Regions from separate parts of the Leptolyngbya sp. AN10 genome, predicted to be linked through region 1. Evidence: riboswitches for the same ligand, from Rfam matches in the RefSeq annotation. Region 1 holds a riboswitch; the other holds the start of a gene.
The links. A riboswitch is a leader RNA that binds a small molecule or an ion and turns the genes downstream of it on or off. The one in region 1 is predicted to bind cyclic di-AMP.

Region 1 (3,414 bases):
CTGGGGTATTTGTCGATCGAGCAAGTGATCAAGCGCAAAGTTCGTGAAGCATTCCGAGCAGCAGGTTTAACTGAATTGATTCACTATTCGTTGGGTAAACCAGGTGAAGAAAGACAAGTTATTTTGGCAAATCCATTGTTTACTGAATACTCTGCTCTCAGAACTGATTTGATCAATGGATTGCTCGAAGCGTTTCAGTACAACTCAGAACAAGGTAACGGAGCATTAAACGGCTTTGAGATTGGTCATATCTTTGCTCAAGAAGAAGAGCTAATCGAATCTGAAGCGATCGCTGGAATTTTAGGCGGCGATCCCACTCAGGGCAAATGGATTCGAGGTGGTAAAGATCAACCAATGTCTTGGTTTGAAGCAAAAGGCTTGTTAGATGCAGTGTTCGATCGTGTTGGTTTAACAGTTGAATATCAGCCCGATCGACAAGATAAACGGCTTCATCCTGGTCGTACTGCATCTCTGTGGGTAAAAGGCAAACGGCTTGGAACTTTTGGACAGTTGCACCCTCAATTGCGTCAGGAGCGCGGTTTGCCTGATGAAGTTTATGCTTTCCAATTGGATGTAGACGTGATCATTCAGCAGCTTGCAACTGATGAAGCATTAGTTCCAATCTTCAAGCCGTTCTCAACTTATCCCGCTTCCGATCGAGATATTGCGTTCTATGCGGCGCGGGATGTTGCGGTGAGCGATTTGGAGCGCACGATCGTTAAAGCAGGCGGAAAACTGCTTGAATCAGTCGAGTTGTTTGATGAATACAAAGGCGATCGTGTTCCTGAAGGACAGCGGAGTTTAGCGTTTCGATTGGTGTATCGGGCTGACGATCGTACTTTGAAAGATGAAGATGTTGATCCAGTGCACCAGAAAGTGCGCGAAGCATTGACTGAGAAATTCCGCGTAGAACTGAGAAGCTAAGGAGTGAACTGTGCCGAAATACGTTTTGTGGGGGAGCTATTGCGAAGGTGTTCTAGAAAAAAGAGCACCCTATCGCCAAGCTCATTTAGATGGACTTGCTAAACAGAAAGAAGATGGGATTTTGATCACGATTGGTCCAACCAAGGACATCACAAAAGTGTTTGGGATTTATGAGGCTGAAAATGAATCGATCGTGCGTGAGCTAATCGAGTCTGATCCATATTGGCAAAATCAGATTTGGACAGATTATGAGATTAAGGAATGGATTCAAGCAATCTGACAACTTGATCGAATCACGGACTGCGATTCTATAACCCGCATTTATACTCAAACAACTTTGCATACTCAATCCTGAATATTTCAAAAGAAAGATTGTTCAAAATCGAACCAAGATGCTACAGTTCTACTAATTCGAGTCGGTCAGCCTAATTCAGAAATTTCTGAAGCGGAGGAACCAGTTTAACCGGGGCTTACGGTTGTGATCTTAGCGATAGGTTAAGAAACCCAACCGGGGACAATCTCTCAGTCCTCGCCCGTCAGCTAACTCCGTCGGCACGTTGAGAGTTTGACTCTGGAGAACCAAGCCCTATGATTCTGCAACTCAATTTGGCAGCGATTTTTGTCGCTGTTGGTCGAGCTACAATGCGGTGGACAAAACCGATCGTATCAAGCGATCGCGTACTTTACCCTGCTCTTGGATTCGCTGGAGTAATTGCACTTTGGTGGATCATTGCACTGAGCAAACATGAATTAATGCCCACGCCCCCAGAAGCGTTAATGGCAAACATGGACTATATTCTCAATCCTTTTTACCGTCGAGGTCCGGGAGATTTAGGATTAGGATGGCTCTTGTTAGCCAGTCTGCGACGAGTTTTAATTGGGTTTGGAATCGGTGCGCTTGTCGCAATTCCAGTCGGCTTTCTGATTGGAATGTCCGAAAAAGCAATGTTAATGCTCAACCCGATTATTCAGATTTTCAAGCCTGTATCACCGCTTGCTTGGTTGCCGATCGCATTAGCAATTTTCAATTTGGCTGATCCCTCAGCAATTTTCGTGATTTTCATTACTTCTCTGTGGGCAACTATCATTAACACTGCATTAGGTGTCGCAAGTGTTCCAAAAGACTATTTGGACGTGGCACGAGTGTTAGAGATGCCCTATTGGAGACGGATACTCAAGATTGTTCTCCCTGCTAGTTTGCCGTACATCTTCACAGGCTTGCGAATTAGTCTGGGAATTGCTTGGCTTGTCATTGTTGCGGTTGAAATGCTCACAGGTGGAGTGGGAATCGGCTTCTTCGTTTGGGATGAATGGAGCCGATTAAATCTTAGTTCAGTGTTTCTCGCGGTTTTCGTGATTGGACTCACCGGATTGTTACTCGATCTTGCTCTAGCACGAATTGAAGTCTGGGTTACACATCGTCGCCGCGCATCGTAAAGGAAGAACTATGACAAAACAATGGACGCGCCGCGACTTTCTCGTAGGGATGGGCGCATCTGCGATCGCCACTACATTACCCTCTTGTGCTATCACTGCTAATCGCTCACCTCAAGGACTGTCTGAGGCTGCAATGTCAATTACTCCAGTCATTCAGTCGAGTGAACTAGAAAAACCGAATTTAACGATCGGGTATGTTCCGGTGAATGATTGTGCGCCATTTGCGATCGCATGGGAGAAAGGTTTTTTTCGGAAGTACGGTTTGAATGTTCGTTTAAGCCGTGAAGCAAGTTGGGCAACCTCAAGAGATGGTCTGATCTTTGGTCGCTTAGATGCTTCTCCCGTGGTTGCAGGTGCGGTGACAAATGCGCGAACGGGGGCTGAAGGAGCGCGTCATGCTCCGATGTGTGCTGGAATGACAATTCATCATCATGGGAATGCGATGACGATGAATCGGGAGATGTGGAACGCGGGATTGCGTCCGTGGTTCGAGTACAACGGCAACTTAGAAGCATTTGGAAACGATTTTCGTCGTTACTTTGAAGCCTTACCTCCAGAGCAACGGGTTTGGGCAGTGGTTCTCAGTTCTTCTATCTATGAGTACTTTGTGCGGTATGTTGCAGCGGCAGCAGGAGTTAATCCGCTCAAAGAGTTTCGAGTGATTAGCGTTCCGCCTCCTCAGATGGTTACGAATGTAAGAATTGGAGCAATGCAAGCTTACATGGTGGCAGAACCTTGGAACACTCGCGCCATTAGTGGCAATGAAGGAATTGGATTTACATTTGCTCAAGGTCGAGAGATTTGGAATGGACATCCCGATCGCTTACTTGGCGTGATGCAATCTTTTATCGATGAGAATCCGAAAACTTATCGTGCCTTGCTCAAAGCCATGATCGAATCTTGTCGCTACTGTGATGAAAATCGCGAAGAAGTTGCACAGATTATTTCTGCTCGATCGTACACCGGAGCAAAACCGAAGCTAACCAAACCTGCGATCGTGGGCGAATACAACTATGGTGGCTTTGATGGTGAAGATCGGATTGTTAAATCTGA
Region 2 (3,414 bases), on a different contig from region 1:
CAAGACGAACTCTATTGTTTGAAACGCTTGCGCCTCCCATGTCCGCAGTTCTAGCACTAATTTTTCTTCAGGAGCGGTTAGCACTATCCGCTTGGATTGGCATTGGATTGACGATCGCAGGAGTAATCTGGGTCATCTTAGAACGCACTTCAGAGCAGCAGGGGAACTTTCGCCCCCTTTTAGGAAGTCTGTACGGACTATTGGCGGCAATCGGTCAGGCAGCAGGCGCAGTCATGTCCCGATCCGCATTAGTTAGCACCGAGATCGATTCCTTGTGGAGTACGCTAATTCGATTGTTTGGAGGCACGATCGTACTTTTCATCTGGATACTGTTGCGAAATCAACCTCGCGAAATGATTAAACCTTTACGCGATCGTAGATTGCTTACAATTATTGCTGGAACTGCCTTTATTAGTACTTATCTAGGCATCTGGCTCCAGCAAACCTCGCTAAAATACGCCACTACTGGAATCGCGCAGGCATTGAGTAGTACCAGTCCACTTTTTGTCATACCTCTGAGCAGAGCAATAGGAGATCGAGTTAGTATGCGATCCGTCATCGGTGTCCTGATTTCTCTTTTGGGAGTGAGTTTATTGTTTCATCGTGAGTGATCAAGATCACTGATGTGTTAGAGTGCCCGTGTGAGCAACAATTAGCACTTCGTAGAATTTCCTTTCGCACCTTGTTCATGTAACGTTATGCTGCAAGCCGTCGCGATTCTATCCACTTACCCTGATAGATCTGAATAATATCGATAGAAAGGAGTGAATGCTGCGTCTTGCTCAGGGGCACTGGGAACACTAAAACGGATTGAGATCCTGGCATTGTGCAAGTTTGAGGGATGTTTGCTATGCAGGTTTTATTATTGATTTTGGGATTGTTTTATCTGGCGGTCATACCCATTCTCTTCATTAGCTGGCTTGAATTTTTCCGCCACGACGAAGACAATCTCACTCAAGAAGACCAAAAAATTTCACTGTTCATGATTACGATCGCGAGTGTGTTTTGGATTATTGCGCTCCCGTTCGCTTACGTAGAACTTTTGGATAGGTTCAAGCGTTCTAGCCGAGCAGCGCGGCTTTATCAGAAAATGTTGGAAACTCCGAAGTCACAGCCGCTCAACTCCAACGACGAAATTCAGTTTACAAATCATTAAGTTGTTACGATCGCTACTATTTCGTTCTGAGGATGGATGGAGTTCTGTCTGTCATAGCGGAAACTGATGAATGAAGTCAGAGATTATTGCTGTAAATGAGAATACAGTTTTTGAAACAATTGGGGATTTCAAAAAGCAGTTGGTATAATGAGAACGAATTTGCTACTGAGGCTAGAATTTTATGAAACCTTGCCTTTTTGTTTTGAAAGTAGCAGTTCTTACTTGCTCACCTGTTCTAAATTATCTAAGTACAGTGAAAACCAGGATGCCTGGTTTTTTGTTGCCAAACTATCCACAAGTTCGTTTTGTAAATACTAGGGAAGCTAATCTGTGGGTCGCCTAATCTAATCGAAATAGAGCGGAGGAACCAATTCTTGGGGCGAATCTTGAACATTGGTTTGAGAAAGACACCTTCCAGTCTTAGCCCGTCAGCTAACTCCGTCGGCAATGGGAGGATAACTCAGTATGCAATTGCAATTCTGAGTATCCTGAACTGAATCGATCGTGTTTTTCGATCGAAAAACTCCCTCAACCCACCTCTCGTGCGTCGTGTAGTTAGGAGAGGTTGCACTCAATGAACGTTCATTCCATGCTGGTACGACTCCAAGGAACGCTCGGTCGTACTGATCTCGTCCAAAAAATGATGCTGATTCCGGCATCGGGTTTGTTTCAAGCAGAAGGGTCTGAGATTAATCTCGTAGTCGGATATTCTAATTCTCCGAGCAGTCAGACAGCGCTTGATTTGACGCTGTGGATTGCTCACCAAACTCGGTTGGCGACTGGAAAGCAAGTCACAGTTCAAGTTGTGTATGTAGTCGCTGACAGCGTAATGAATCGAATTTCCTCGTTTGATTCAGGTCGCAAACCGAAAGAAAAGCTGAAAGCGGAAGGCGAATGGCGAACCAGCCGAACCGCGATCGCAGAACTGGAAACGTCAACAAAGGCACAATTCGGAACGGCTGAATTGTTTGAACAAGCCGATCGAATTCTCTGGAACGCTCGCTGTATGGCTGAAGAATGGCGAGGTTCGCTGAAAACACATTTGCGCTTTGGAACGGTTGCGAATGAGTTGAAAGCCGTTGTGGCAACCGAGAAAGCTTCTTTGCTGATTCTGGGTTGTGATTCACCGCAGCACCCATTAATTCGACAATTGGGTAAATCGTTCGCTTGCCCGGTCTTGGGAATTCCTTCGGTACTAGAGGGAGAATAGAAAAAGGCTGATTTCTACTAGCCCTCATCCCTGAATCCTCTTTGCGCGGAGAGAACTAGGGTGAGGGCAACGATCGAGTCTGTCTAAGAGGGTGTTTGAGAAGTAATCGTTGATCGCATTCACCCGCCCGGACATGAATCTCCGGGCTAATCGTGGGAAGCCCACTAAACTGGGCTAAGGAGATTTCTACGAAAGAGCTTACCGCTTGAAAGACTGCCCTTCGGCTTCGCTCAGGGCGCGATCTCTAGCTGACTGAGCGAAGCCGAAGACAGCGGGTAATTTGTTTTCGATAAATCTCCTAAGAACTCCGAATTACGCTCTTAGCCCAGTTTAGTGGGGTTTCCTCCATTAGCCCAGAGCTTCATGTCCGGGCGAACTCGCAACGCAGCAAAGCCGCTTTTTATACTTTTCAAACACCCTCTAATCCGTAACGCACCTCGATCGTCGTGTTGATCAGTGTAGTGTTTAGGACTCACTGACTCGTGCATTTCATCAAAAAAGCTTCTCTCTCCGCGATCGCGATCGCAACTCTCAGCGTTTTCCCGCAAATTGCTAATGCGAAACCACCCGGTAGCGCTCGAATTCCTGACAGTTCTGCCAGTTGTGAAAGCGCGATCGCTTCGGTCAAATCTTCTTTGGTACAACGCGGTTACTTCATTCCCTGGAAATCTGCGCGTCGTTCAATTACGCCGCAAGTGGTGTTTGATAACAACGGCATTCGGAATTATTTCTATGACTATCCCACTGAGCGAACTCAAATTCTGACATTTCGGTTATCAGGAGACGGGACGCGATTGTATCAAGGGCTAATGAGTTCACCTCAGTTGATGGCGACAATGAGCGCTCAGATTATGGCAAGCTGCGATCGTGTTGGTTTGGTCGAATTCGCCCACTGGCATGAAGGATACGTTCCGGTCGGTTATTTTCCCGATCGAACGGCTCGAACCTTTACTTGGACTGACCTTGATGAAAACAGTCCACATCAACGATGGATCAAAACTTCAAACGGCTCCAGAATTACTCATCAGTGGGGATACTATTTTTCTCC

Region 2: another riboswitch for cyclic di-AMP. It lies ahead of ACQ4M5_RS10180 (universal stress protein); the one in region 1 lies ahead of ntrB (nitrate ABC transporter permease).

What each region holds. Positions count from the first base shown of each region.
Region 1 covers NZ_JBNXVP010000011.1:76,127-79,540, reverse strand. Annotated here, with positions in the region: gene pheT (phenylalanine--tRNA ligase subunit beta) at 1-924, shown strand, start outside; gene ACQ4M5_RS16950 (YciI family protein) at 935-1,204, shown strand; cyclic di-AMP (ydaO/yuaA leader) riboswitch at 1,337-1,493, shown strand; gene ntrB (nitrate ABC transporter permease) at 1,513-2,361, shown strand; gene ACQ4M5_RS16940 (CmpA/NrtA family ABC transporter substrate-binding protein) at 2,372-3,414, shown strand, end outside.
Region 2 covers NZ_JBNXVP010000006.1:42,081-45,494, forward strand. Annotated here, with positions in the region: gene ACQ4M5_RS10170 (DMT family transporter) at 1-611, shown strand, start outside; gene ACQ4M5_RS10175 (hypothetical protein) at 851-1,156, shown strand; cyclic di-AMP (ydaO/yuaA leader) riboswitch at 1,483-1,615, shown strand; gene ACQ4M5_RS10180 (universal stress protein) at 1,731-2,366, shown strand; gene ACQ4M5_RS10185 (hypothetical protein) at 2,849-3,414, shown strand, end outside.